3 regions of the Pseudomonas sp. No.117 genome follow, and region 2 is predicted to be linked to each of the others. Evidence: predicted binding sites of a transcription regulator. Region 2 holds the regulator's gene; each other region holds the start of a gene.
What was found. The regulator sigma-54, encoded in region 2, starts transcription at its own class of promoters, with help from an activator protein. The targets are predictions, from matches to a motif close to ANTGGCATNNANNTTGCTNT.

Region 1 (9,786 bases), on a different contig from region 2:
TCGCCGCCAAGGTCCTGCGTCTGGCCAACTCGGCGCGCTTTCGCGGTGCCCGCGAATCCACCAGCATCGAAGACGCCGCCCTGCGCCTGGGCTTCAACACCCTGCGCACCCTGGTCCTGGCCTCGGCCTTCGCCAGCGGCTTCAAGGCCGCGCCCGGCTTCGACCTGCAGGCCTTCTGGTACAACAGTTTCCTGGTCGCCAGCCTGTGCAAGCCGCTGGCCAAGCAGGCCGGCCTGGACCAGGAAACCGCCTTCACCTGCGGCATGCTCCACGACATCGGCGAATTGCTGATCCAGAGCGGCGCCCCCGAACTGGCACCGAGCCTGGCCGGGCGTGCCACCGCTAGCAGCCATCGCGCCGCCGACGAAACCCTGCAACTGGGCTTCGGCTATCCGGAAGTGGGCGCCGAACTGGCCCGCCGCTGGCAACTGCCCCAGGTGCTGCGCGACGCCATCGCCTTCCAGGCCCGCCCGCTACAGGCGCCCGAGGACGGTCGCTATGCCTTGATCGTGGCCCAGGCGGTCGCCGTGGCCGAAGTACTGCTGGAAAACGCCGGAGACAGCAAGGTGCTGGACCTGAGCGGGCCGCTGTTCGCCAGCATCGATCTCGAGCAGCTGACGTCGGTACTGCCCAATGCCCGGGACACGGCGGCGACGTTCAGCCAGGCCGCCTGAGCGCCGCCAAACGGCGGGCAAGAAAAAACCCCTGGAGCTAGGCTCTCAGGGGTTCTCTCAGATCTGGCGGTGAGGGAGGGATTCGAACCCTCGATAAGATTTCTCCTATACACACTTTCCAGGCGTGCTCCTTCAACCGCTCGGACACCTCACCAGATTTTGCTCGGCATCTGCGTCTGCATCACCGAGGCGCGCAACTATAGGCAAAGGCGTTTTCGATGGCAAGCTTTTTCTTCAATCGATTCATACATTTGCACGAGGACCTTGGCCAAGGCGCCGCCAGCCGGTGTTCACGGGATGACCGGTCGGTCGCCGGACTCCTCGCACTAACCGGCGGGACGTCCGACCAACGGTAGCGTCGCAAGCGAAATCCTAATGGACTGAAAGCAAAGGAAAAATCAGTCGGAGCGACACTTCTGATAACCACTTGGTCAGTCAGCGCCACAAAACTGAAATTTATGTTCTATAGCTACTGGATAGTGCTCAAGCCTGCGGGTATCACTAGCTACAGGCCACGGTCGCGCGCGTGCATCCCGCCCAAGACGTAAAGGCTTCAAACAGCTAACAATAAAGGCCCCGAGTCATGTTCAAGAATCCCGTCCCCAAGTGGCGCCAGGCGAGCTTCGTGCTCATTGTCACCACCGTAGTACTGGTCATCCCCAACCTGTCCCGCTTCTTCGGCTGAGCCTAGTGCCAGTAATCGGCAGGGGGTGCCGGCAAGGCCCCCAGCAGGTCACGCAGCCCCTCCCCCCAGCCCCGCCGCAGGTTCTGGAAGTATTCGTCCTGCTCATCGATGCGGTGGCTGCGCACCTGGTCAAGACGATCTCGGGGATAGACCACCAGATCCAGGGGCAAGCCGACGGACAGGTTGCTGCGGATCGTCGAATCGAAGGACAGCAACGCGCAGCGCAGGGCCTCCTCGAGCGGCGTATCGAAGGTCAGGGCGCGGTCGAGGATGGGCTTGCCGTACTTGCTCTCGCCGATCTGGAAGAACGGCGTGTCCTCGGTGGCGCTGATGAAGTTGCCATGCGGATAGAGGTTGAACAGCTCCGGCTCGGCGCCCTTGATCTGGCCGCCCAGGAGAAAGGAACAGCTCAGGTCGAGGCCGTGGCCATTGGGGGCATCCTCGGCATCGCGCTGCATGACTTCCCGCAGGGTCTGGCCGAGCAGCCGGGCGGCATCGTTGAGGGTCGGTACCCCGTGCAGGTTCTCCCCTTCGCTGTCCAGCCGCTGCCGTAGCAGGCTGATGACCGCCTGGGAGGTCGCCAGGTTGCCCGCCGACTGGATGGCGATCAGGCGTTCACCCGGCACCCTGAACAGGTGCAGCTTGCGGAAGATGGCGATGTTGTCGACCCCGGCGTTGGTGCGGGAGTCGGCGACGAACACCAGGCCGTCGTGCAGCTTCATGGCGACACAGTAGGTCATGCGAACCTCGGGTGATGAATCGGACGTGGCCGCGACGACTGACCGCGGCCGGCAGGGACGCAAAAAGAAAAGACGGCCACTGGCCGCCTCTCCCTCCGCTTCCGGCTTCACTCATTGTTGCTGTTGCTGGACCTGCTGCAAAGGCTCGACCAGCACCTTGGCCTCCATCTGCTCCACTCCGCCTCCGCGACGCATGCCGCGTACCGGGCAGGCATCGAGGTAGTCGAGGCCGATCGCCAGGCGTAGGTGGCGTTCTGGCCGGGCCAGGCGGTTGGTCACGTCGTAGCTGTACCAGGCGCCGTCGTGCCAGGCTTCGGCCCAGGCATGGCTGGACAGGTGCGCGCTGTCGTCGGTACACAGATAGCCGGACACGTAGCGGGCCGGAATGCCCAGGCTGCGGGCGCAGGCCAGGAAGGCATGGGCATGGTCCTGGCAGACCCCGGCACCCTTGGCGAAGGCCTGGGCGGCGTTGCCGTCGACCTCGGTGGATCCGGGGATATAGGCCATCCGCTCGTGCAGGCGCTCCATGAGCTGGATCAGCGTGGCCCGGTCCCGCCGACCGTCGCAGACATCGCGGGCGAAGTCCGCCAGGGCCGCGTCGGCCTCGGTCAGCCGGGTCTGGCGCAGGAAGGGAAAGGCCGAGGCCTGGCAGGGCTCGGCCTCGAAGTCCTCGTCGATCTCCACCTGGCCGCTGGCGGTGATGGTGATGGCGTCATGCGGGGTGTCCAGGGTCAGGACATGCAGGATGTTGCCGAAGGGATCGCGCTGGGCACGCGCCGGTCGCGGCAGCGAAAGGTCCCAGTCCAGGATCGTCTGGCGCGCGTCGCCCTGGGGAGTGAGCCGCAGGTACTGGATGCTGGCCCGGACCTGGTCGGCGTAGCGATACAGGGTTTCATGATGGATGGCGAGTCTCATACGGTCTCCAGGTACGCGGTATTGATGGCACTGCCGAGCTGGCGGATATGGACGATGAAATCGCCGATCCAGGGATGCAGGCCTTCGCCCAGCACCTCATCGATGCTGGTATAGCGCAGCCGGGCTTCGAGGCCGGCCGCCAGGCGCTTGGCCTCGCGACCGTTCTCGCCCGGCAGGCCGGCCAGCACCCGGTGCAATTCGATCACACAGGACAGTAGCGAGCGCGGCAGGTCTTCCTTGAGCAACAGCAATTCGGCGCCGTTGCGCACGTTCAAGGCATCGCGATAGAGCTCGGTGTAGGCTTCGAAGGCACTCAGAGCGCGCAGCAGGGCACTCCACTGGTAGAAGCCGCGCGCGGAGGAATCGCTGATGGCCTCGGCCTCCTCCTCGCCCAGCACCTGGTAGCGGGCATCCAGCATGCGCAGGGTGTTGTCGGCGCGCTCGACGAAGGTGCCCAGGCGGATGAAGCGGTAGGCGTCGTTCCTCATGATGGTGCCGACGGTGGCCCCGCGGAACAGGTGGGACCTTTCCTTGACCCATTCGCAGAAGCGGCTGATGCCGAAGCGAATCAGCCCGGTCACGGCGATCTCGCGCATCTCCAGCCAGGTGGAGTTGACGTTTTCCCACATGTCGGCGGTGATGCGCCCCCGCACGGCGTGGGCGTTGGAGCGGGCGGCCTGCAGGCAGCAATAGATGCTGCCGGGGTTGCGCTCGTCCAGGGCGAAGAAATGCAGCAGGCGCTCGGGATGCAGGGCGCCGTGCTGCTCACGGTAATCGTCCAGGGTGCCGGTGATGAGCAGGGGCATGGCCAGCTCATCCAGCCCACCGCCCTGCCCGCTTTGCGGCATCATCGACAGGGAATAGCTGACGTCCAGCATCCGCGCGAGGTTTTCGGCGCGCTCCAGGTTGCGGGACATCCAGTACAGATCGGCAGCGGTACGACTCAACATGGTGGGGTCGCCTTTCAAAAGTCCTTGCGGGGCCGCCGGGGCGGCCGCTGTGTCGTGGCGGTCTAGTCCTGGACCACCCAGGTGTCCTTGGTGCCGCCGCCCTGGGACGAGTTCACCACCAGCGAGCCTTCGCGCAGGGCGACCCGGGTCAGGCCGCCGGGCACCAGGCGCGTCTTGCGGCCGGACAGCACGAAGGGTCGCAGGTCGATGTGCCGGGGCGCGATGCCATTCTCGACGAAGGTCGGGCAGGTGGACAGCGACAGCGTCGGCTGGGCGATGTAGGCGCTGGGATTGGCCTTGAGCCGCGCGCGGAAGGCTTCGATCTCGGCGCTGCTGGCAGTGGGGCCGACCAGCATGCCGTAGCCACCGGAGCCATGAACCTCCTTGACCACCAGCTCGGGCAGGTTGGCCAGCACGTGGGAGAGTTCGTCCGGCTTGCGGCATTGCCAGGTGGGCACGTTGTAGAGGATCGGCTCCTCGCTGAGATAGAAGCGGATCATTTCCGGTACATAGGGGTAGATGGACTTGTCGTCGGCGACCCCGGTGCCGATGGCGTTGGCCAGGATGACGTTGCCGGCGCGATAGGCCGCCAGCAGGCCAGGCACGCCCAGCAGCGAATCCGGATTGAAGGCCAGCGGGTCGAGGAAGGCGTCGTCGAGCCGGCGGTAGATGACGTCGACCTTCTGGAAGCCCGAGGTGGTACGCATGAACACCTGCTCGTCGCGGACCAGCAGGTCGGCCCCCTCAACCAATTCCACGCCCATCTCCCGGGCGAGGAAGGCATGCTCGAAGTAGGCACTGTTGAAGCGGCCGGGGGTGAGCACGGCGACGGTGGGATTGTTGACCGGCGTGGAGCTGCGCAGGGTATCGAGCAGCAGGTTCGGGTAGTGGTCGATGGGGGCGATGCGCTCGAGGGTGAACAGCTCGGGGAACAGCCGCATCATCATCTTGCGGTTCTCGAGCATGTAGGACACCCCGCTCGGGGTGCGCAGGTTGTCCTCGAGCACGTAGTAGGCACCGTCGCCGTCCCGCACCAGGTCGACCCCGGCGATGTGGGCATAGATGCCGTTGGGCAGGTCCAGCCCCTGCATCGCCAGCTGGTACTGGTCGTTGGCCAGCACCTGCTCGGCCGGAATGACCCCGGCCTTGATGATGCGCTGGTCGTGGTAGAGGTCGTCGAGAAAGAGGTTCAGCGCCTGGACGCGCTGGATGCAGCCACGCTCGATGATCTGCCATTCGCTGGCGGGAATCGCCCGCGGCAAGGCGTCGAAGGGAATCAGGCGCTCCGTGCCCTGCTCGTCCCCGTAGAGGGTGAAGGTGATGCCGGCGCGGTGGAACAACAGGTCGGCTTCGCGCCGCCGCTGGGCCAGGAGTTCAGGGGGTGTTTCACTCAGCCATTGGGCATAGCGACCATAATGCGGTCGGCATTGCGCCTGGACGTCATACATCTCGTTATACAGTTGGCGGCTCATGCCGATCTCCTTGTCACCCACGGTGCACCATCGCAAGCCTCGTGCCAGCGCCAGAGTCTTGAGAATCAAGCTCTTGCGCGAAGGCGAGGCACAGGATGCACCAAAGCCAGGCACCTCGACGTGCGCGTGCACCGCAACGTCTCCGTCATGAGGCTAAGACGGTGCGCTGCGCCGAAAGTGCGATGGTTGAGGGGGAGAGCCGTTAGCGAAGGTGAAAGCCGGTATTCCACTGGAATACCGGCCTGGGGATCATGCCGTCAGGCGGAACTGCGATTGACTTCCTGGGTGACGCCCCAGCCGTCCAGCTGGCCGCCGAGCGGGACCACCACGGCCTCGAGATCGCTCTCGAAGTCGTCGATGGTGGCGTGGGTGGCGAACATCACCTTGCTGACCTGCAGGTGCCAACCGCCCTCCTCGTGGGGGATCACCTGGGTATTCAGGGATTCGCCGTGAAACTGGTCCGCGGCGATGCGGGCCTTGCCTTCATCGGCGAAGATGGCGAAGAAATCGATCGGATGGAAGCGGGCGAAATCGAAGCCGCCCTCTTTCATCCGCTGCAGCAGGTTCAAGCTCACATCATCGGCAAACGACAAGGACATAGGACTTCCCTCCTCTGGTTCGGATGACTCGCTCGCTGGGCTGTCGCTACCGACGCCCAGCGAGTCGCGGCTGAAGACTCGAACGGTGCCGCGACCGCCAGGGCTTACGCCTTGCCGATGGCCTCCAGCACGTATCGAGGTAGAGCAAAGGCAGCGGCATGCAGCTCCGGGGTGTAGTAACGGGTCTGGATGCCTGTTTCACTGTAGCGCTTCGCCAGGGTTTCGGCACTCAGCCGACGCAAGGTAGTGTCCTTGCTGCCCCAGGCGAGGGTCATGACGCCCCCTATGTAGGTAGGCACCGCCGACAGGTAAAAGTGCCAGTCGGCGAACAGGCCCGCCATGCGGCTTGCGGTGGTCTTGAGCTCTTCCAGTTGCAGGAAGGGGGTACCGTTCTGCGCCACCATCAGGCCGCCGTCGTTCAGGCAGCGGTGGCAGGCCTGGTAGAAGTTCTCCGAGAAGAGCACCTCGGCGGGCCCGATGGGATCGGTGGAATCGGAGATGATGACGTCGTAGCGCTCGCTCGTGTTGGCGACGAAGTTCATACCGTCGTCGATCACCAGGTTCAGGCGCGGGTCGTCGAAGGCGCCAGCGGAGTGGCCGGGGAAGAATTGCTTGCACATCTCCACCACCGAGCCGTCGATCTCGACCATGGTGATGTGTTCGACCCCCTGGTGCTTGGCCACCTCGCGGAGGATGCCGCCGTCGCCGCCGCCGATGATCAGCACCCGCTTGGGCGCCGGATGGGCCAGCAGGGGTACGTGGGTGAGCATCTCATGATAGATGAATTCATCGGCCTCGGTGGTCTGGATGACGCCATCCAGGGCCATGACCTTGCCTAGCACGGGATTTTCGAAGATCACCAGATGCTGATGCGCGGTGCGCACCTCATGGAGCATGCGCGCGACGGCGAAGCTCTGGCCGTAGCCAGTGTAGAGGGTTTCCAGGTAGTCGCTCATGTCGATCTCCGCAGGTGGCAGGCCGAGACAAGCAATGCCCGGCCAAAAGCCGGGCATTGTAAGAGCTGGATGTGACAGGCTCCAGTGTTGTGCTGGCTAACCCTTGTGGGTGGGCGCGGTGGCCGAGCGATTGCCGCGCGGGCCGGCGGCCGCCCAGGCGATCAGGCCGATCACCGGCAGCACGATGATGAGCACGGTCCAGCCGATCTTGGCGTTGCTGGTGCTGTCACTGCGGATGACGTTGACGATGGCCCAGATGTCGAGCAGGAAGACGATGAAGCCCAGTACACCGCCAATGGTGGAATTGATCATGTCGCGACTCCCGTTGCGAGGACACAGGTCTCGTCAATTGGGACTGGCAAGAGCGGCGTCGAGTTCGGCCGGCTCGCTTGGCAGCGGCGCCGGCCGAGGGCTCACGCGAAGGCGGCCAGATCGATTTCGGCGAAGGACGCGACGCAGGGATGATCGCCCAGCTGGCCGCCGGCGCGGACCAGGCCACAGGTCGGCAGACCCGCCTGACGTGCGGCATCCAGCTCTTCCACCACGTCGGAAAGGAACAGCAGCTCCGCCGGTACGTGGGTGGTGGCCAAGGCGATGCGCGCATAGGACTCCGCCTCGCGCTTGCCGCCGGTCAGGGTATCGAAATACCCGGAAAACAACGCGGTGAGATCGCCGTGCTCGGAGCAGCCGAAGATCAGCTTCTGCGCCTGTATCGAACCGGAGGAATAGACGTACAGCGGCAGCCCGGCCGCATGCCATTGGCGCAGCGCCTGGACCGCATCGGGATAGACGTGCCCCTTGAGGGTGCCCGCACGATAGCCCTCTTCCCACACCTGCCCCTGCAGGGCCTTAAGCGGGGTGGCCTTGCGGTCGGCGGCGATCCACTCCAGCAGGATGGCGATCACCCGCTCTACCTCGGCGTCCAATTCGCCCGCCTCGGCGCGCACCGCGTCGAGCTGCTCGGCCACCGCCGGCTCCCCGGCATGGGCGCGGACATAGGCCGGCAGGTGCTCGCGGGCGTAGGGAAAGAGCACGTCGAAGACGAAACTCACGGCGCTGGTGGTGCCCTCGATATCGGTGAGGATGCCCTTGATCGTCACGCCTCGACCTCCAGCCGCGGGAACCGCTGGGCGATGTCGACACCGGTGAAGTGGGCCACCCAGCCTTCGGGATTGTCGAACAGGCGGATGGCGACGAAGGACGGCGACTCGCTCATGTCGAACCAGTGCGGCGTACCGGCCGGCACCGAGATGAGATCGTTCTTCTCGCACAGCACCGCATAGACGTGGTCGGCGATGTGCAGGGTGAAGAGGCCCTGGCCGGCGACGAAGAAGCGCACCTCGTCCTCGTTGTGGCGATGCTCTTCAAGGAACTTGGCGCGCAGCGCCTCCTTCTGCGGATGCTCCGGACTCATGCTGATGACGTCCACGGTCTGGTAGCCACGCTCTTCGATCAGGCGATTGATCTCGGGCCGGTAGGCGGCGATCACCTCCTCCTGGCTGGCACCGGGCGCCACCGGGGCGGTGGCCTGCCAGCGCTCGAAACGCACCCCGACCTCGGCCAGGGTGGCGGCGATGTGTTCGCCGTCGCTGATCACCTTCAGCGGCTGGCGGGGTTCGGCATCGTGGTAGACGGTCAGGCGGCTCATGGGCGCAGGCTCCGGGTCTTGAGTTCGCATTCGAAGAGGAATTCGAAGGCTTCCACGTGACGCAGGGCGTCAGCCATGCGTGGCCCCCAAGTATAGAGGCCGTGGCCGCGGATCAGGTACCCCACGCAGTCGGGATGGACGTCGAGCCAGGCCTGTACCTGTTCGGCCAGACGCGGGATGTCCTGGTCGTTGGCGAACACCGGGATCTCCACCCGGACCTCGTGGGTGGTGACGCCGTGCAGGGCCTTCTGCAACTCGTAGCCTTCCAGCAGCAGGCGATCGCCTTGCAGCTCGCGGGACAGCACCGTGGAATTCACCGAATGGGTGTGCAGCACCGCGCCGATCTCCGGCTGCCAGCGATAGAGCTGGGTGTGCAGCGCCGTCTCGGCGGAGGGCTTCTTCGGCTCCAGCGGGGTGCCGTCGAGATCGGTGGCGAGGATATCGTCCAGTTCGAGCTGGCCCTTGTGCTTGCCGGAGACGGTCAGCAGCAGGCGGCTGTCGGACAGGCGCACCGAATAGTTGCTGCTGGTGGCCGGCGACCAGCCACGGCCGTAGAGGAAGCGACCGGCGTCGATTATTTCCCGGGCCAGTTGCTCACGCTGCTGGATCATGGAGGGTTCTCCTTAGGGACAAGAGGATGAGGAAGGCGCCGGCCAGCGCCGCCAGGCTGGCACCGACGAAGGCGGCGAAGGCGCCGGATACCTGCCAGGCATAGCCAGCATACAGGGCACCGAGCGCCCCGCCAGCCCCGGATAGCGCGGCATAGAGGGCCTGCGCCTGGCCTTGGCGACGGCGGTCGAACTGCGCCTGGATGAGCTGGATGGCCGAGGCGTGGAAACAGCCGAAGGTGGCGGCATGCAGCAGCTGGGCGAACAGCAGCACCGGCAGTTGATCGGCCAGGGCGCCCAGCAGCAGCCAGCGTCCGGCGGCGATCAGGAAGGCGGCCACCAGCAACCGGGACAGGGCGATGCGCGCCAGCAGCTGCGGCATCGCCAGGAAGATCAGCACCTCGGCGATCACGCCCAGCGACCACAGCTGGCCGATGATGCCGCGGCTGTAGCCCAGCTCTTCCAGGTGCAGGGTGAAGACCGTGTAGTAGGGCCCATGGGACAGCTGCATCAGCGCCGCGGCAGCGAAGAAAGCCAGT
Region 2 (9,786 bases):
GACTCAATAGATTTCATTAGTTCCGCCAAGCGCACCATCGATGTAGAGCGAGCGGCGGTGGCCGCCCTGGGCGCACGCATCGACGAAAGCTTCGCCCAGGCCTGCCGCCTGCTGCTGGCCTGCCGCGGCCGCATCGTCGTGCTGGGCATGGGCAAATCCGGCCATGTCGGCAACAAGATCGCTGCCACCCTGGCCAGCACCGGCAGCCCGGCCTTCTTCGTCCACCCGGCCGAAGCCAGCCACGGCGACATGGGCATGATCACCCGGGATGACGTCATCATCGCCATCTCCCAGTCGGGCACCTCGAGCGAGATCCTCACCCTGCTGCCGCTGATCAAGCGCCTCGGGGTGCCGCTGATCACCTTCGCCGGCAATGCCGCCTCGCCGCTCGCAAGAGTGGCGGACGTCCAGCTGGACACCAGCGTCGAAACCGAGGCCTGCCCACTCAACCTGGCGCCCACCTCCTCCACCACCGTCGCCCTGGTGCTGGGCGATGCCCTGGCCATCGCCCTGCTGGAAGCCCGCGGCTTCACCGCCGAGGACTTCGCCTTCTCCCATCCGGGCGGCGCCCTGGGGCGGCGGCTGTTGCTCAAGGTGGAGAACGTCATGCACGCCGGCGCCGGCCTGCCGCAGGTGAGCGAGGATACCCTGGTGTCCGATGCGCTGCTGGAGATGTCGCGCAAGGGCTTGGGCTTGACTACCGTGGTCGACACCGATGGCCAGCTCGCCGGCATCTTCACCGACGGCGACCTGCGCCGGGCGCTGGATCGCGGCATCGACGTGCGGACCACGCCCATCGCAACCGTGATGACCCGTGGGGGTCGAACGGCGAAGGCCCAGATGCTCGCCGCCGAGGCGCTGAAGATCATGGAAGAGCACAAGATCAATGCCCTGGTGGTGATAGACGACGCCAAGCGACCGATCGGCGCCCTCAACATGGGTGACCTGCTACGCGCCGGGGTGCTGTAGGCCGGGTTATACTGACTGGCTATTACGCCGAAAACGTACGTTCAACCCGCCGCCCTTGGTGCGGCCCATCACAGGTACCCTCATGTTTCGCAGCTTGCGCCGCCCCGTGCTGTTGGTCCTGATCGCCGCCGCGCTCATCGCGATCGGCTACTGGAACATCCTGCCGCAGCGCTTCGTCGACGCGCCGGCGTCGTCGACCCCGCAAGACAGCGCCATCGACGGCTACGCGCTCAACACCCGCACCATTCAGTATCGGCTGGACGGCAAGGTCCAGTACGAACTCAAGGCCGAACGCAGTGAACACGTCAAGGCCACCGACATCACCCTGGTGACCCGGCCCGACATGCTGGCCTTTCGCGGCACCGACTTCCCCTGGCATGTTCGCAGTGCCCGTGCCGAAGTCGCCCCTGGTGGCAGTCAGGCGGAGCTGATCGACGACGTCCGCGTGGAGCGTACCGATGCGAGAGGCCGCCCGGTGGTGTTGACCACCACCCGCATGACCGTCTTTCCTGACAAACAATATGCGCAAACCGAGCAAGCCGTTAGAATCGAGGCCGCCAATGGGGTGACCACGGCCAATGGCATGAAAGCGTATCTAGAAGACGGCAGAATGCTCCTGCTGTCCAACGTAAGAGGCCAGCATGAGGTTCGTTAAAACCCTCCCCTTCCTGTTCACCCTTGGCGCCACCTTTGGCAGTGCCGCGGCTTGGGCCCTGCCGACCGATCGCACCCAGCCGATCCGCGTGCAGGCCGACAGCGCCGAGCTCGATGACAAGCAGGGCGTGGCCGTGTACCGCGGCGACGTGGTCATCACCCAGGGCAGCATGAAGATCACCGGCAACACCGTGACCCTGACCCAGGACAACCAGGGCAACATCAAGGTCGCGACCTCGGTAGGCAAACCGGCCTATTACGAGCAGAAGCCGTCGGCGGACAAGGACCTGGTCAAGGCCTACGCCCTGACCATCCAGTACTTCGCCCAGGAAAACCGCATCATCCTGATCGACCAGGCCAAGGTGATCCAGCAGGGCAACACCTTCGAAGGCGAGAAGATCGTCTACGACACCCAGCGCCAGATCGTCAACGCCGGGCGGGCCAACGGCAGCAAGGTCACCACGCCGCGGCCGCGGATCGACATGGTCATCCAGCCCAAGGATCAGCAGCAGTCGGGGCAGGGACAATGACGGTTACGCTCAAAGCCCAGCATCTGGCCAAGAGCTACAAGGGTCGTCAGGTCGTCCGCGACGTCAGCGTCAGCATCGACAGCGGCCAGATCGTCGGCCTGCTCGGCCCGAACGGTGCCGGCAAGACCACCTGCTTCTACATGATTGTCGGCCTGGTCAAGGCCGATCAGGGCCGGGTGCTGATCGACGACCAGGATGTCACCGCCCTGCCCATGCACGGTCGCGCCCGCGCCGGGATCGGCTACCTGCCCCAGGAAGCCTCGATCTTCCGCAAGCTGACCGTGGCCGACAACATCCTCGGCATCCTGGAAACCCGCAAGGACCTGGACAAGGCCGGCCGCCTGCGCGAGCTGGAAAGCCTGCTGCAGGAGTTCCACATCACCCACATCCGCGACAACCGCGGCATGAGCCTGTCCGGCGGTGAGCGGCGCCGCGTCGAGATCGCCCGCGCCCTGGCCACCGCGCCCAAGTTCATCCTGCTGGACGAACCCTTCGCCGGCGTGGATCCCATTTCGGTGGGCGACATCAAGCAGATCATCCGCCACCTCAAGGCCAAGGGCATCGGTGTGCTCATCACCGACCACAATGTCCGGGAAACCCTGACCATCTGCGAAACGGCCTATATCGTCAACGATGGCCAGCTGATCGCCGAAGGCACCGCCGAGGAAGTCCTCGCCAACGACCTGGTGAAGGAAGTCTACCTGGGCCACGAATTCCGCCTCTAGGCAAACCCAGGGAAACAAGGCATATAATTTGCTAACGCTCGCAGGGTTCGCGAGGTTCGGTGGCGCTGTTCGCGTCGGTAGACAAGGTGTAATTCCGCAGCCATGAAACCATCGCTAGTCCTCAAGATGGGCCAGCAGCTGACGATGACGCCGCAGCTGCAACAAGCCATTCGTCTGCTCCAGCTGTCGACGCTCGATTTGCAGCAGGAAATCCAGGAAGCCCTGGAATCCAATCCGATGCTGGAACGCCAGGAAGAAGGGGAAGACTTCGACCAGAGCGACTCTGCAGGCGACAGCGATGAGGCGGCGAACCCGGGCAACCTGGAAACCACCTTCAAGGAAACCTCGGTCGCCACCAACGAGATGGCCGACGAATCCGAATGGAGCGAGCGCATCCCCAGCGAGCTGCCGGTCGACACCGCCTGGGAAGACATCTACCAGACCAGCGCCAGCAGTCTGCCCAGCAACGACGATGACGAGTGGGACTTCACCACCCGCACCTCGGCCGGCGAGAGCCTGCAGACGCACCTGCTCTGGCAGCTCAACCTGGCGCCCATGTCGGACCTGGACCGCCTGATCGCCCTGGCGATCATCGACGGCATCGACACCGACGGCTATCTGCAGGAAAGCCTGGAGGACATCCACGCCTCCCTCGACCCGGAGCTGGAAGTCGATCTCGACGAGGTCGAGGTGGTGCTCAGACGCGTCCAGCAATTCGAACCGGCCGGCGTCGCCGCGCGCAACCTGCGCGAGTGCCTGCTGATCCAGCTGGCGCAGCTGCCTGCCACCCTGCCCCTGCTCGGCGAGGCCAAGCGCCTGGTCGGCGACTACTTGGATCTGCTCGGCAGCCGCGACTATGCCCAGCTGATGCGGCGCATGAAGATCAAGGAAGACGAGCTCAAGCCGATCATCGAGCTGATCCAGACCCTGCATCCGCGGCCGGGCTCGCAGATCGAATCCAGCGAAGCCGAATACGTGGTGCCGGACGTCATCGTGCGCAAGCACAACGAACGCTGGTTGGTGGAGCTCAACCAGGAAGCCGTGCCGCGCCTGCGGGTGAATCCGCAATACGCCGGCTTCGTCAAGCGCGCCGACAGCAGCGCCGACAACACCTACATGCGCAACCAGCTGCAGGAGGCGCGCTGGTTCATCAAGAGCCTGCAGAGCCGCAACGAGACCCTGATGAAGGTGGCGACCCAGATCGTCGAGCACCAGCGCGGTTTTCTCGAATACGGCGAAGAGGCCATGAAGCCGCTGGTCCTGCACGACATCGCCGAGGCGGTGGGCATGCACGAATCGACCATCTCGCGGGTGACCACCCAGAAATTCATGCACACCCCGCGTGGCATCTACGAACTCAAGTACTTCTTCTCCAGCCACGTCAGTACCGCCGAGGGTGGCGAATGCTCCTCCACCGCGATCCGCGCGATCATCAAGAAATTGGTGGCGGCGGAAAACGCGAAAAAGCCGTTGAGTGACAGCAAGATCGCTGGTTTACTGGAATCGCAAGGTATACAAGTCGCTCGACGCACGGTGGCTAAGTATCGGGAATCCCTGGGTATCGCTCCGTCCAGCGAACGCAAGCGTCTCCTCTGACGCGTCCTGATGTGACCGTGCCTCGATCGACTCTTGTCACGTCGGCGAGCAGCTTCGCCGATCGCAGCCCGGCAATAAGGAGAAGCGGTATGCAAGTCAACATCAGTGGCCATCAGCTCGAAGTAACAGAAGCCCTGCGTGACTACATCGGCGAGAAACTCGCCCGCCTCGAACGGCACTTCGACCGTATTACCAACGTCCAGGTCATCCTCGAAGTGGACAAGCTCAAGCAAAAGGCCGAAGCCACCCTGCACGTCGCCGGCGCCGCGGTGGTCGCCAACTCCGAGCACGACGACATGTATGCCGCCATCGATCTCCTGGCCGACAAGCTCGACCGCCAACTGATTAAACACAAGGAAAAATCGATCGAACGCCAGCAGGGCGTCGGCGTCCGCTGAGGTTTCGATCGCCGCTTTATGATCAGACTCGAAAACATCCTGACCCCCGGCCGCACCCAAACGGGTGCGCCGGGTGGCAGCAAAGCCGCCGTACTGGAACGCATCGCCGAACTGGCCGCGCAGGAATTGCCCGGCCACGACGCGGCGCATATCTACGAATGCCTGATGGCGCGCGAGCGCCTGGGCTCCACCGGCTTCGGCAACGGCATCGCCATCCCCCACTGCCGCCTGGCGGGCCTGCAACAGCCGCTGTGCGTGCTCTTCCACCTGCAACACCCGGTGGACTTCGATTCCCTGGACGGAGCGCCAGTGGACCTGGTGTTCGTCCTGCTGGTCCCCGAGGCCGCCACCGAACAGCACCTCACCCTGCTGCGCCAGATCGCCGGCATCCTGGACCGGGCCGATATCCGCGAGCGGCTGCGCAAGGCCGGGGACAGCCAGGCGCTCTATCAGATCGTCGTCGAGGCTCAGAGCGGACACTGACATGCACCTCATCATCGTGAGCGGACGTTCCGGGTCGGGCAAGAGTACGGCGCTCAACGTGCTTGAGGACAATGGCTTCTATTGCATCGACAACCTGCCGGCCAGCCTGCTGCCCGACCTGGCCCAGCATGCCCTGACCGACATGGAGCGGCCCCAGCCCAAGGTCGCCCTGTCCATCGATGCGCGCAACCTGCCCAGCCAGCTGCAGCGCTTTCCTGAATTGCTCGAACAGGTGCGTAGCCGCAACATCCGTTGCGACATCCTCTACCTGGACGCCGATGACCAGACGCTGCTCAAGCGCTTTTCCGAGACGCGCCGCCGGCATCCGCTGTCCAACCAGGAAAGATCCCTGGCGGAGGCCATCCACGACGAACAGGTGCTGCTGTCGCCCATCGCCGACCTGTCCGACCTGAAGATCGACACCACCCACCTGAATCTCTATCAGCTGCGCGACATCCTCAAGCTGCGCCTGCTGAACGCGCCCGAGCCCGGTACCGCCTACCTGGTGGAATCCTTCGGCTTCAAGCGGGGCCTGCCGGTGGATGCCGACATGGTATTCGACGTGCGTTTCCTGCCCAATCCCTACTGGAAACCGGAACTGCGCGACTTTTCCGGCCTCGATGCCCAGGTGCGGGAGTATCTCGAGCAACAGCCCGAGGTAGAGACCCTGTACAATGACATCCGCGCTTACCTGGTGAAGTGGCTGCCGCGCTTCGCGGCCAACAACAGGTCCTATGTGACCGTGGCCATCGGCTGTACCGGTGGTCATCACCGCTCGGTCTACCTGGCCGATCGCCTGGGTCGCGAACTCAAAGACCTGCTCAAGAACGTCCAGATCCGCCACCGCGATCTCTGACGCCCGTTTTGTTTCGACAAGGACAGACTCAATGCCTGCCCAACAGATCACCATCATCAACAAGCTGGGCCTGCACGCCCGCGCGGCGGCCAAGTTCGTCGGCGTGGCCGGGCGCTTTCCCGCCAGTGTCCGCGTGGGTCGCAGTGGCGAGCCACCGGTGGACGGCAAGAGCATCATGGCGGTCATGATGCTGGCCGCCGGCAAGGGCACCGTCCTGCAACTGGAAACCGAAGGCGAACAGAGTGACGAGGCCATGCGCGCCCTGGTCGAGCTGATCAACAACTACTTCGACGAGGGCGAGTGACCGGCGTCCTGCCCCGCCGGCCGGCCCCGAGCAGCCCGCCGCCCCCATAGAAAAAGCCGCCCGAGGGCGGCTTTTTCTATGGCACGTCGACTCAGGCGTTCAGCGCCGCTTCGTAGCGACGGGACACTTCCGGCCAGTTGATGACGTTGAAGAAGGCACCGATGTACTCGGGACGACGGTTCTGGTAGCGCAGGTAGTAGGCGTGCTCCCAGACGTCCAGGCCGAGGATCGGGGTGTTGCCGGTCATCAGCGGGCTGTCCTGGTTACCGGTGCTTTCGACTACCAGCTTCTTCGTAGGGGTCACGCTCAGCCAGGCCCAGCCGCTGCCGAAACGGGTCAGGGCAGCCTTGGTGAAGGCGTCCTTGAAGGCGTCGAAGCCGCCCAGCTGGGACTCGATGGCCTCGGCCAGGGCGCCTTCGGGCTTGCCGCCGGCGTTGGGCGCCATCACGGTCCAGAACAGGCTGTGGTTGGCGTGGCCACCACCGTTGTTCTGCACGGCGCCGCGCTTGTCCTGGGGCAGCTTGTCCAGCTGACGAACCACTTCCTCGGCCGGCAGGGCGGCGAACTCGGTGCCTTCCAGCGCAGCGTTCAGGTTGTTGATGTAGGTCTGGTGGTGCTTGGTGTGGTGGATTTCCATGGTCTGGGCATCGACGTGCGGTTCCAGCGCGTCGTAGGCGTAGGGCAGCTGAGGCAGAGTGTGCGACATGCGGATTGTCTCCATGGTGGCTTTGGTGTGGACCCGCCACGGCGAGGCGGCGGGAAGTACGGCTGGAGCGCGGTAACGCCCCGACTGACCGTAAGCCCGTTCGGTCGAGGGATCCGACCGCGCAGGCGATGTCCTAGTGCATTGCTAGGATACTAACGAGTAACGGGGTGAGCTGTCTCGAATTCGACCGGATTTTCTCGCGACGGCTCCCCCGGTGTCGTTTTCAGCTCCCGGCGAGGGTCATGCCCTCGATCAGCACCGAGCCGGTACGCAGGCTGCCGCGGTGTTCGACGTCACTGCCCACCGCCACGATCTGGCGGAACATGTCGCCCAGCCGACCGGCGATGGTGACCTCCTGGACCGGAAACTGGATTTCGCCATTCTCGACCCAGAAACCGCCAGCGCCGCGGGAATAGTCGCCCGTCACCAGGTTGGTGCCCTGCCCCATCATTTCCGTGACCAGGAAGCCCGTGCCCATCTGCCGGATCAGCTCGGCCTGGTCGGCCGTGCCGTGGCTGACATGCAGGTTGTGCACGCCGCCGGCATTGCCGGTGCTCTTGAGTCCCAGCTTGCGCGCGGAATAGCTGCCGAGCACATAGGACACCAGCCGGCCGCTCTCGACGAAAGGCTTGGCGTAGGTGGCCAGGCCTTCGCCATCGAAGGCGGCGCTGCCCAGCGCGCGCGGCAGGTGCGGCCGCTCGTCGAGGGTCAGCCAGTCGGGAAACACCTGCTGGCCCAGGGCGCCTTCGAGGAAGGACGACTTGCGATAGAGGTTGCCGCCGGAAATGGCGGCGAGAAAGGTACCGAACAAGCCGGCGGCCATTTCCGCAGAAAAGAGTACCGGGACCTTGGCGGTCGGCACGGGACGCGCCCCCAGGCGACTCACGGCGCGCTCGGCGGCGCGGCGACCGATCTCCTCGGCGCTCATCAGCTCGTGGCCGATCCGATTGACGTCGTAGTAGTAGTCACGCTGCATGGCCTCGCCGCTCCCGGCGATCATCACGCAGCTGAGGCTGTGACGGGTGCTGGCGTAGCCACCGACGAAGCCGTGGCTGTTGCCGTAGACCCGGCAGCTCTGGTGGGTATTGAGGGTGGTGCCGTCGGCATTGCCGATGCGGCTGTCGGCGGCGTAGGCCGCCGCCTCGCAGGCCAGGGCCTGCTCGATGGCCTGCTCCGGGGTGATGTCCCAGGGATGGTAGAGGTCGAGATCGGGTAGCTCGCCGCGCGCCATCAGCTCGGCATCCGCGAGGCCCGCGCAGGGATCCTCGGAGGTGTGCTTGGCGATGGCCAGGGCTGCCGCCACGGTCTCACGGATCGCCTCCGGGCCGGTGGCAGAGGTGCTGGCCGAGCCCTTGCGCTGGCCGGCGTAGAGGGTGATGCCGAAGCCCTGGTCACGATTGAACTCGACCGTCTCCACCTCGCCCTTGCGCACCGAGGTCGACAAGCCCTGGTCGACCGAGACGGCCACTTCACCGGCACTGGCCCCCTGGCGCCGGGCCTCGGCGAGGATGGCTTCGACCTGTTCGCGCAATTCGGGTAGCGCAGCGGGACCCACGGCGGCGTTGCGATTCATGACGTTCTCCTTACGGACGGCGCCGGCCAGGCCGGACAACCGTGCGGCAACTCGTTATGATGGCGCCCATTCTTAGCTGGACCCCATAGTTCATGGTTGATTCTTACGACGACGACGCGCCGCTGGGCGAAAAGAGCAAGACGCAGGTCAAGCGCGAGCTGCATGCGCTGCAGGAACTGGGCGAACGCCTGGCCGGCCTGCCGGCCGAGCAGCTGGACCGCCTGCCGCTGACCGATCCGCTGCGCAAGGCGCTGGCGGAGGCGCCCAAGCACAAGACGCACATCGCGCGCAAACGGCATATCCAATACCTGGGCAAGCTGATGCGCGACCAGGACCTGGACGCCATCCTGGCGCTGGTCGACCAGATGGACAGCTCCACCCGGCAGTACAACGAGCGGTTCCATGCCCTGGAGCGCTGGCGTGACCGTCTGATCGCCGAAGGCGATGCGGCGCTGGAAGCCTTCGTGGCGCTGTACCCGGAAACCGACCGCCAGCATCTGCGCGGCCTGGTGCGCCATGCCCAGCATGAGGCGGCGCACAACAAGCCGCCGGCGGCGGCGCGCAAGGTCTTCAAGTACATCCGCACCCTCGACGAGACCCAGCGCGGCCTGCGCTAGGTTTCCGTCGGTCATGGCCACGACCGGCAGCCGCATCAGGCGCCGGTGCCGCCCACGGTGATGGCGTCGATCTTCAGCGTCGGCTGACCGACGCCCACCGGCAGCGACTGGCCGTCCTTGCCGCAGGTCCCTACCCCGGCATCCAGGGCCAGGTCGTTGCCGACCATGGATACCCGGTTCATCACCTCGGGGCCGTTGCCGATCAGGGTGGCGCCCTTCACCGGACGGCCGAGCTTGCCGTTCTCGATCAGGTAGGCCTCGTTGGTGGTGAAGACGAACTTGCCGCTGGTGATGTCCACCTGGCCACCGCCCAGGCTGGCGCAATAGATGCCCTTCTCCACCGAGGCGATGATCTCGGCCGGATCGCTCTGGCCG
Region 3 (9,786 bases), on a different contig from region 2:
TCCCCTTGAGCGGCGATAGCAGCAGGCTGCCGCCTCTGAGGCTCTTGGAATTACCGATGGAGGACACGGTGATATCGATGGTCTGGCCAGGCTTGGCGAAGGCCGGCAGGTCTGCGTGGATCGAGACCGCCGCGACGTTCTTCAGCTGGGCGGAGCTCGTGCCGGCCGGGACCTTGATGCCGAACTGCGCCAGCATGTTGTTGAAGGTCTGGATGGTGAAGGGGGTCTGGGTGGTCTGGTCGCCGGTCCCGGGCAGCCCCACCACCAGACCGTAGCCGATCAGCTGGTTGGTCCGTACGCCCTGGATATTGGCGATGTCCTTGAGACGTTCGGCCTGGGCGAAGGGCATGGCCAGCAGCAGGGCGAGCAGGCCGAACAGGGTCTTGCGCATGGGGGTCATCCTCAGAACGGCATCAGGGCGCTGCCGAAGAACTGGCTCAACCAGCCAGGCTGGCTCGCATCGGCGAAGGAGCCCGTGCCCGAGTAGGTGATCCGCGCATCGGCCACGCGGGTGGAGAGCACGGTGTTGTCGGTGGCGATGTCGTCGGCGCGGACCATGCCCTGGATGCGCATCAGCTCGTTGCCGGTATTGAGGGTCAGCCACTTCTCGCCGCGAACCACCAGGATGCCGTTGGGCAGTACCTCGGCGATGGTCACGGTCAGCGAGCCGGTCAGGCTGTTGCCCTGGGCGGCAGTGGACTTGCCGGTATTGGAGCGGTTGCCGGAGAAACCGGCGTCCAGGCTCAGGTCGCCGTCAGACAGCGGATTGGGGATCGACGGCTTGGCGCCGAACAGGGAGGTCAGGCCGAGGGTCGCCTTGCTGTTCTTGGCGATGTCTGAGCTGGCGTTCTTGCTGGCCTGGGTCTTCTCTTGCAGGGTGATGGTGATGATGTCGCCGATACGGAAGGCCTTGCGATCGGTGTAGAGATTCTGCTCGAAGCCCGACTGGAAGATGGCACCGTTGTTCTGCGCCGCGGGCACCGGGGTGCGGGGCAACACGGGGGAATAGTAGGGATCGTCCGGCTTGGCGGCCGGGGCTACGCATCCTGCGAGAACGAGCGCTCCGAACAGCGGGGCGATGGCAAAGAGACGATTCATGGAGCGCTACCTCGCAGGGGCGGCTGTTACAGGTTCTGGGTGACGAAGCCGAGCATCTGGTCGGCGGTGGAAATGACCTTGGAATTCATCTCGTAGGCGCGCTGGGTGGTGATCATGTTCACCATCTCTTCCACGGTGCTCACGTTGGAGGTTTCCAGGGTGTTCTGCTGGATGGTGCCCAGGCCGTTGTTGCCCGGCGTACCGACCTGGGGCGCGCCGCTGCTGGTGGTCTCGGCGAACAGGTTGTTGCCCATGGCCTGCAGGCCGCCCGGGTTGACGAACTGGGCGGTCTGGATGGTGCCTATGGTGGTAACGGTCGAGGAGCCGGCCTGGGTCACCGAGACGGTGCCGTCCTGGCCGACGGTGAAGGTCTGGGTATCGGCCGGCACGGTGATGGCGGGCTCGACCGGAAAGCCATTGGCCGTGACGATCTGGCCGTCGGCATTGAGGTGGAAGGTACCGTCGCGGGTGTAGTTGACGGTGCCGTCGGGCATCTGGACCTGGAAGAACCCATGGCCATTGATGGCCATGTCCAGCGGCTGCTCGGTCGTTTGCAGGGTGCCCTGGGTAAAGGTCTTCTGGGTGCCGACGATACGCACACCGGTACCCAGCTGCAGGCCCGAGGGCAGCTCGCTGTCCTGGGTGGACTGCGCACCGGGCTGGCGACGGATCTGATAGAGCAGGTCCTGGAATTCGGCGCGGTCGCGCTTGAAGCCGGTCGTCGAGACGTTGGCCAGGTTGTTGGAGATGGTCGTCAGGTTGGTGTCCTGAGCGGCCAGACCAGTCTTGGCGACATAGAGGGCGGAAATCATCGTTTTTCTCCTTCGGCGCCGGGAATCAGGCGTCAACAGCGTTCAATCAGCTGAATTGCAAAACCTTTGCCATGGACGCGTCGTTGTCCTCGGCGGATTTCATCATCTTGATCTGCAGTTCGAATTGCTTCGAAAGCGAGAGGATCGAGGTCATCTCCTCCACCGCACTGACGTTGCTCGACTCGGTGAAACCGGACACCACCTGGACGCCAGCGTCCGCCGCCGCGGGCTTGCCGTCCTTGGTACGGATGGTCCCGTCCAGGCCCTTCTCGAGATTCTTCGGGTCCGGATTGACCAGCTTGATGCGATCGATGACCGCCAGGGCATTGGTGTTTTCCCCGGCGCCGCGAACGGTGATGGAGCCGTCCTGGCCGATCTCGATCTGCTGATTGGGCGGCACGGCGATCGGCCCGCCATTGCCGAGGACCGGCAAATCGTTGCCGGTACGCAGCATGCCCAAGGCGTCCACCTTGAGGCTGCCGGTACGGACGTAGGCTTCCTTGCCGTCGGCGCCCTGCACCGCGATCCAGCCATTGCCCTGGATGGCCACGTCGAGATCCCGACCGGTTTCCTGCAGGGTGCCTGGGGTGAAGTCGGTGCCTGGCCGCTCGCTCATGGAATAGACCCGCGAGGGGTAGCTCTCGCCGAAGGTCTGCATGGAGCGCGCCTGCTCGAAATCCCGGCGAAAGCCACTGGTGGAGATGTTGGCGAGGTTGTTGGAGTGCGCCTGGATGGCCATGGTGTTCTGGCTGGCGCCGGTCATGGCGAGATATAGCAATCGGTCCATAGGGTCCTCGCAAGGCGATCGGTATCGCCAGGGGTCTGAAACTGTCCAGACCTCTTCAGCAAGGCACGTGCCACTCTCGACAATCCATTGATTTAGAAGAAAAAAAGCCCTCGCAAAGAGGGCTTTTTCAGAGCGACCGTCAAAGAACCGTTAGCGGATCTGGATGATGGTCTGGGACAGCGTGTTTTCCGTCTCGATGGTCTTGGCGTTGGCCTGGTAGTTACGCTGGGCCACGATCAGATTGACCAGCTGGGTACTGAGATCGACGTTGGACGCCTCCAGCGAGCCCGAGGTCAGGGTCCCCAGCGTGCCGGAAGCAGGTGTTCCCACCACCGCCTGGCCAGAGGTGGACGACTGGGCGAAGGTGTTGCTGCCCAGCGGGGTCAGACCCTGGTTGTTGGCGAAACTGGCCAGGATCACCTGGCCGATCACCTTGGACTGGCTATTGGTGAAGCTCGCGTAGAGCTTGCCTTCGGTATCGATGGACAGGCCCGACAACTGGCCGGTGGTGTAGCCGTCCTGGGATTTGCTGGTCACCGCGAAGGGGGTCGCGGTCTGCGTGGTGCTGCTCAGGTCGATGGCGATGCCGGTAGTGGACGCGGACGCGCCGTTGGCGCCATAGGTCGCGGGCGTCGTCGTGCTGTTGGTCACGGTGGCCGGCACCCAGTTGTTCAGCGCGAACTTGCCGGTGCTGGTGACGGTGAGGCCGGTGCCGCCCGTGGCGCTGAGCTTGCCGGTGCTGTCGAACGTCAGGGTGTTGCTCAGGGGCGTGGTGGACGTCGGGTCGGCCGGGTTGCGCCCATCGACCAGGCTGTACATGTTCCAGGTGTTGGTGCCGGTCTTGGCGAAGTAGTACGTCAAGGTATGGGCGTTGCCCTGGGAGTCGTAGATGCTGGTGGACGTCGAGTTGTTGAAGCTGGTGGCATCGCTGGGATTGAACGTGGCCGTGGTGGGAATGGTCGCCGACGAATTGAGACTCAACACCTCGGTGTCCTTGGTCGTGGCCTTCGGCGCCTGGTTGGTGGTGTCGATCTTCAGATTGGTAGCGATGCCGCTGATCACGTTGCCATCGCTATCCGCCGCGTAGCCGCGCAGGTTGTAGCCGGAGTTGTTCACGACGAAGCCATTGGCGTCGGTCTTGAAGGTGCCGTCTCGCGAATAGAGATTGGAGCCGTTGTTGTTCATGACGAAGAAGCCACCGCCATTGATCGCCATGTCCAGGGCATTGCCGGTGCTGGTCACGTTGCCCTGGGTGAACTGCTGGGCCACGGCCGCGGTCCGCACGCCGGCGCCGGGCTGGTTGGCGCTCGACCCCAGGTACATGGAGCTGGAATAGACATCGGCGAATTCGGCGCGCGAGGACTTGAAGCCCGTGGTGCCCACGTTGGCGATGTTGTTGCCGGTCACGCTGAGATCGGTGGCGGCGGCATTGAGGCCACTGAGGCCGACGTTGAAGCTCATGGTTGTACTCCTGTCCGGCGGGGCCGGCTCACTGGCCTATGGTCTTGACGTTCGCCAAGGCGACGTTGGTGCCGTCGGCGAGGTTGAGGGTCATGTCGCTGCCGCTGGTACCCAGGGTCACGCTGCTCACGGTGTTCGGCAGGTAGGTCGTCAGCGCCGTGGAGGTGCCACCAATGGCGGCCGTGGCTTTGAAGGTGTAGGTCCCGGAGGCCAATGTCTGGCCTGAGCTGTCCTTGCCGTCCCAGCTGAAGGCATGGGTGCCGGCACTCTTGGCGTCCAGGGATATGGTGTCGACCAGGGAGCCGGCGCTGTTGTAGACGCCCACCGAAAGATCACTGCCCGACGAGGGCAACACCACGCTGCCGGTCATGCCGGTGGTGGTATCGACCACCGCCGTGCTGCCGGCGGCGATCACCGAGCGCCCTACCAGCGAAGAGGCCTGCAGCGCCTGGGAAGAGTTGTAGTTGCTGACGATGGAATCCACCGAGGTATTGAGGTTCTGCAAGGACTCGACGCTGCTGAACTGCGCCAGTTGCGCGACGAACTCGGTGTTGTCCTGCGGATTCAGCGGATTCTGGTTGTTGAGCTGGGTCACCAGCAGCTTCAGGAAGTCGTTCTTCCCGAGGCTGCTGGTGGTGCTTCCCGAAGTCGTCGTGCCGCTGGACGTCACCGAGCTGCTCGATACCTTGCTGTTGGACAGCACCGACGACAGCAGCGAGCTGCTGCTGGTGGTGGAAGAAGTGGTGGTCATGTCGACTCCCTAGCGATCACTGACCCAGGGTCAGCACCTTCTGCATCATCTGTTTGGCGGTATTCATCATTTCCGCATTGGTCTGGAAGGCACGGCTGGCCGAGATCATGTCGGCCATTTCCTCTACCACGTTCACGTTCGGGTAGTAGACGTAACCGTCCTTGTCCGCCATGGGGTGATGGGGCTCGTAGCGCTTCTGGACCTCGCTCTGGTCCTCGACGATACCCTTCACCTCCACGCCGACCCCGGCCTGGCCCTGCTCGTCGAACAGCGAGGAACCACCCTGGGCCTCGCTGAGCTGGGCGGCGAACACCGGATGACGGGCCTTGTAGGTCTGGTCGACGCTGGAGGCGACCGACTCGGCGTTGGCCATGTTGCTGGCCACGGTATTGAGCCGGACGTTCTGGGCGCTCATCGCGCTACCGGCGATGTTGAACAACGAACTCAGGGACATGGTTATTCTCCCTTGATGGCCGACATCAGCCCTTTGAACTTGCTATTGAGCAGCGTGAAGCTGGCCTGGAAGTTCATGGCGTTCTCGGCGTAGTTGGCCTGCTCCACCTGGGCATCCACGGTGTTCTGGTCGACCGAGGGCTGGCTGGGAATGCGGTACTTCAGGGCCGCATCGCCCATGCCCATGTCGAAGCCGTCGGCGGCGATGTGCCGGCTGTTGGTGGTTTCCAGCTGATAATGCCGGGTGGCACCGGAAGAGCCCTTGGCCGCCTGCTCGGCGAGTACCGCACTGAAATCCAGGTCCCGTGCCTTGTAGCCAGGGGTATCGGCATTGGCCAGGTTGTTGCCCAACACCTCGGCGCGCTGCGAACGGAAGTTCAGCGCCTGCTCGTGCAGGCCGAGTGCCTTTTCGAAACTGATGCTCATGTCGAGAGACCTTTGACGTGGCTTGCAAGCGAATTAGCAAGGCCCGTGCCAGTCTCCAGCACCCATCAAAATCAAGGACTTAGCCCTAGGTTGCGGCCAAAACGGCGGCAAGCGGCAAGGTTTTTCCGCCGCCCTTGCCGCCCGCAGGCAAAAGCGCGGCAAAAGTTTGGCGCAAAAGAAAGGGCAGACCTGGGTCTGCCCTGGGTGTGCGTCGACCGGCCTACTTGGCCTTGTAGATGATGCCCGGATTGCACTGCACCATCTGGTAGAGGTCCGGCAGCCCATTGAGGGCCTCGGAGGCACCGAGGAACAGATAGCCGCCGGGCTTCAGGGTGGCGTGGATGCGCGTCAGGATGTCCTTCTTCACCTCGGCGGAGAAGTAGATCAGCACGTTGCGGCAGAACACCATGTCGAACTTGCCGAGGCTGGCGTAGCTGTCGAGCAGATTCAGCGCGCGGAATTCGATCCGGCTGCGAATCGCCGGCTTGACCGCCCAGCGATTTGGCTGGAGCACGTCGAAATAGCGCTGCAGCCGCTCCTGGGACAGTCCCCGGCCGATCGCCAGGGAATCGTATTCGCCGGACTTGGCCGCGGTGAGGATGGCGCCGGACAGATCGGTAGCCACGATCTGCAGACCGCCACGCCCCTGCCCTGCCGCGCTGCGCTCGAATTCGTCCATGGTCATGGACAGCGAATAGGGCTCCTGGCCCGACGAGCACGCCGCCGACCAGACCCGCAGGCGCTGGCCGAAGGTGTTCTTGGTCAACTCCGGCAACAGGCGGTTCTTCAGCACCTCGAAGGGATAGGTGTCGCGAAACCAGAGGGTTTCGTTGGTGGTCATCGCATCGATGACCTTCTCCCGCAAACCGCCACGGGGCTGCGACTGGATACGCTGCACCAACTCCGACAACGTCTTGATCCCCTCGGTCTCCATCAGCTTGTTCAGCCGACTAGAGACGAGGTACTGCTTGTTGTCACCGAGCAGGATCCCGCTGGATTTCTCGAGGAAATCACGAAAAAGCACAAAATCCGCGTTGACTGCTGACACTGCCGCTCCGCCTTCTGGATACCGGGATAGAGACGCCATCACCTAGTGACTGTCGACCGCGTTGATGCGCTCGACGACCCGGGAGGCAAGATCATCGGGGCGGAATTTGGCCAGGAAGTCGTCCGCACCGACCTTCTTGACCATCGCCTGGTTGAAGACACCGGACAAGGAGGTATGCAGCAGTATATGCACTTTCTGCATGCGCGAATCATGACGGATTTCCGCCGTCAGGGTGTAGCCATCCATTTCCGGCATCTCGATGTCGGAAATGATCATCAGCAATTCGTCTTCCGGACGCTTGCCCTCGCCCACCATCGTCTGCAGGTAGTTCAGCGCCTGGCGACCGTCGTTGAGCGCGATGACCTCCACGCCGACGGTTTCCAGGCAGCGGCTCACCTGCTTGCGCGCCACCGAGGAGTCGTCGACGATCAATACCCGCTTGGTCACAGCCTTGGCCTGCACCACTTCGCTGACCACGCCGACCGAGACGGTCTCCACCGACGGAGCCACCTCGGACAGGATCTTCTCCACGTCGATGATCTCGACGAGCTGGTTGTCGACCCGGGTCACGGCGGTCAGGTAGTGGTCACGACCGGTGCCCTTGGGCGGCGGGTTGATGCCTTCCCAGTTCATGTTGACGATGCGTTCGACCGAGCGCACCAGGAAACCCTGCACCTTGGTGTTGTACTCGGTGATGATGACGAAGCAGTTGTTGATGTCTTCCAGGCCCCGGCGCCCGGTGGCCATCGCCAGGTCGATGATGGGGAAAGTGCCGCCGCGGATGCTGGCCACGCCCCGCACCACCCGATTCGATTTCGGCATCACGGTGAGCTTGGGGCACTGCAGCACCTCCTTCACCTTGAAGACGTTGATGCCATAGAGCTGCGAGCCATCCAGGCGGAACAGCAGCAGCTCCAGACGGTTCTGGCCCACCAGTTGGGTACGTTGGTTGACTGCGTCCAATACACCAGCCATCAGATGACTCCTTTGAATGCCCGCGGGCGAATTGAAAATTCGGCACGGGGCTTGCTTATGGGTTGATCATGAAGATCGCAGCGACGTGTTTCCGACCATGACTCTAGCTCGAAGACTGACCCTTGGCCTCCTGACCTTGCTCTGCTGCCTGCAAAGCAGGGCCTTCGCGGAAGACGCCTACACTTCACCTGATGAACTTATCGGCGCTGTGGAAAGTTTTCTTGAGGAACGGGTGCAGGAATATTTGCTGGATACCAGCCTCAATGCGCGCCATGAAACCCAGGTCAAGGCCCTCGACCCGCGACTGCGCCTGGCGGCGTGCGACAAACCCCTGACGCTCGCCCAGCAGGGCGAACCGACGCCCATCGGCCGTCTCAGCGTCAAGGTGCGCTGCGAAGGCTCCAGCCCCTGGACCGTGTTCGTGCCTGCCCAGGTCAAGCTCTACCGGCCGGTGGTGGTCGCCCTCCAGCCCCTGATGCGCGGTGCCCTGCTGGACAACAGTAACGTGGCATTGGTGGAGCGGGACGTCGGCACCCTCAGCCAGGGCTATCTCACCAGCCTGGAGACGGTGCTCGGCGCCAAGCTCAAGCGCCAGGTGATGAGCGACCAGCCCATGGCACCAGCCTATCTCGAACAGGCGGAACTCGTTCGCAAGGGGGAACAGGTGGTCATCAATGCGCGCACCTCGTCCTTCAGTATTCGGATGCAGGGTGAAGCCCTCGCCGGCGGTGCCAAGGACGAGGAGATCCGCATCCGCAACCTGAGCTCCAACCGGGTGATCCGGGGACGGGTGGTGGATCAGGGGCAAGTGGAGGTCGCTCTTTAGCTCGACGTGATAAAGGAGTAACTTCTTGTCGTTCGAGCGCTCTGAACGACGGGGAGAGATCCTGTCCAAAGATGTGAACCGTTGCACAGGTCTACGGCTAAAGTTTCCGCCCAGCGGGCCGATAAACCGGACATGTGAGCGATACATCCCGAGGAATTTCACGAATGGCCATAGACATCAATCGCCTGAACTCGACGTCGACGTCAGGCATCAGCACCCGTAGCACCTCGGCCCCGAAAGACGGTGTCAGCCTGGAAAGCAAGGACATCACCGCCGCGGCCACCAGCCAGAAGGCCGGTGAGTCGGTGAACCTGAGCCCCACGGCTCAGCAGCTGAACTCCCTGACCGCCGGGCTGAAGGACCTGCCGGTAGTCGACAGTGACAAGGTCAGTCGCCTGAAGCAGGCCATCGCCGATGGCTCCTACCAGGTCGATAGCCAGAAGGTCGCCGACAAGCTGCTCGCCTTCGAGTCCTGAGGCAGCGGCGTCGGGCGGACCTGGTGAGAAACGTTAACCAAGAGATCCCGAGCCATGCCCGCTACGCCTCTCCTCGCCGTTACCCTTACCGACGTCGAGCTTGCCGAACAGCTGTTGACGCTCCTCGAAGAGGAGTTCCAGGCCCTCGCGCAACGCGAACTCGTCGCGCTGGAAAGTCTGCTCGGTGGCAAGCAGATCATTCTCAAGCAGCTCGACCAGCATGCCCAGCACCGCTCCACCCTGCTTCGCTCGGCCGGCTTGAGCAATGACCTCGCCGGCTTGCAGCAATACGCCGCCGGCCAGGCCGAAGGCCCGGAGCTGCTGGCGGCATCCGCGCGCCTGAGCGAGCTGATCGAAGCCTGCAAGCAGCGTAACGTCCGCAATGGCCAGATCATCCAGGCCAGCCAGATCGGCACGTCGCGGGTGCTCAACCTCCTGCAGGGCAGCAGCTCGGCGCCCACGCTCTACAACAGCCGCGGCAGCCAGACCCGCAGCGGTTATCAGCGACCGCTCAGCTCGGCCTGACGACCACCCTTCTCAAAAGATCGCGTTGGAGCTGCAGGGATGGCGGTTAGCCATTATCCTTGCGGCCCGCCCCTCACAGGAATGAACAGGTGTCAGGATCCTTCGCCAGCGACAATGCGCCCCAGCCACCCAAGGTGTACCGCTCCGC

Region 1: a site for sigma-54 is predicted at 5,466-5,485, ahead of ACYJP6_RS19415 (circularly permuted type 2 ATP-grasp protein). Genes of this name have one in related genera too.
Region 3: a site for sigma-54 is predicted at 2,753-2,772, ahead of ACYJP6_RS18850 (flagellar basal body rod protein FlgF). Genes of this name have one in related genera too.

What each region holds. Positions count from the first base shown of each region.
Region 1 is NZ_BAAJNP010000008.1:23,405-33,190, reverse strand. Features, by position in the region: gene ACYJP6_RS19440 (HDOD domain-containing protein) at 1-674, shown strand, start outside; tRNA gene ACYJP6_RS19435 (tRNA-Ser) at 739-828, opposite strand; gene ACYJP6_RS19430 (peptidase) at 1,362-2,099, opposite strand; gene ACYJP6_RS19425 (transglutaminase family protein) at 2,211-3,014, opposite strand; gene ACYJP6_RS19420 (alpha-E domain-containing protein) at 3,011-3,964, opposite strand; gene ACYJP6_RS19415 (circularly permuted type 2 ATP-grasp protein) at 4,027-5,436, opposite strand; gene ACYJP6_RS19410 (ribonuclease E inhibitor RraB) at 5,694-6,035, opposite strand; gene speE (polyamine aminopropyltransferase) at 6,140-6,991, opposite strand; gene ACYJP6_RS19400 (PLD nuclease N-terminal domain-containing protein) at 7,088-7,300, opposite strand; gene mtnC (acireductone synthase) at 7,405-8,091, opposite strand; gene ACYJP6_RS19390 (1,2-dihydroxy-3-keto-5-methylthiopentene dioxygenase) at 8,088-8,639, opposite strand; gene ACYJP6_RS19385 (methylthioribulose 1-phosphate dehydratase) at 8,636-9,250, opposite strand; gene ACYJP6_RS19380 (MFS transporter) at 9,234-9,786, opposite strand, start outside.
Region 2 is NZ_BAAJNP010000002.1:382,279-392,064, forward strand. Features, by position in the region: gene ACYJP6_RS05260 (KpsF/GutQ family sugar-phosphate isomerase) at 1-969, shown strand, start outside; gene lptC (LPS export ABC transporter periplasmic protein LptC) at 1,052-1,624, shown strand; gene lptA (lipopolysaccharide transport periplasmic protein LptA) at 1,611-2,153, shown strand; gene lptB (LPS export ABC transporter ATP-binding protein) at 2,150-2,878, shown strand; gene ACYJP6_RS05280 (RNA polymerase factor sigma-54) at 2,981-4,474, shown strand; gene hpf (ribosome hibernation-promoting factor, HPF/YfiA family) at 4,564-4,872, shown strand; gene ptsN (PTS IIA-like nitrogen regulatory protein PtsN) at 4,891-5,355, shown strand; gene rapZ (RNase adapter RapZ) at 5,357-6,211, shown strand; gene ACYJP6_RS05300 (HPr family phosphocarrier protein) at 6,243-6,515, shown strand; gene ACYJP6_RS05305 (superoxide dismutase) at 6,607-7,221, opposite strand; gene pmbA (metalloprotease PmbA) at 7,445-8,794, opposite strand; gene yjgA (ribosome biogenesis factor YjgA) at 8,887-9,411, shown strand; gene tldD (metalloprotease TldD) at 9,447-9,786, opposite strand, start outside.
Region 3 is NZ_BAAJNP010000007.1:346,912-356,697, forward strand. Features, by position in the region: gene ACYJP6_RS18835 (flagellar basal body P-ring protein FlgI) at 1-391, opposite strand, end outside; gene flgH (flagellar basal body L-ring protein FlgH) at 403-1,098, opposite strand; gene flgG (flagellar basal-body rod protein FlgG) at 1,125-1,910, opposite strand; gene ACYJP6_RS18850 (flagellar basal body rod protein FlgF) at 1,957-2,697, opposite strand; gene flgE (flagellar hook protein FlgE) at 2,848-4,158, opposite strand; gene ACYJP6_RS18860 (flagellar hook assembly protein FlgD) at 4,187-4,909, opposite strand; gene flgC (flagellar basal body rod protein FlgC) at 4,926-5,363, opposite strand; gene flgB (flagellar basal body rod protein FlgB) at 5,366-5,788, opposite strand; gene cheR (protein-glutamate O-methyltransferase CheR) at 6,009-6,836, opposite strand; gene ACYJP6_RS18880 (chemotaxis protein CheV) at 6,879-7,811, opposite strand; gene flgA (flagellar basal body P-ring formation chaperone FlgA) at 7,909-8,637, shown strand; gene flgM (flagellar biosynthesis anti-sigma factor FlgM) at 8,802-9,113, shown strand; gene ACYJP6_RS18895 (flagella synthesis protein FlgN) at 9,168-9,638, shown strand; gene ACYJP6_RS18900 (flagellar brake protein) at 9,728-9,786, shown strand, end outside.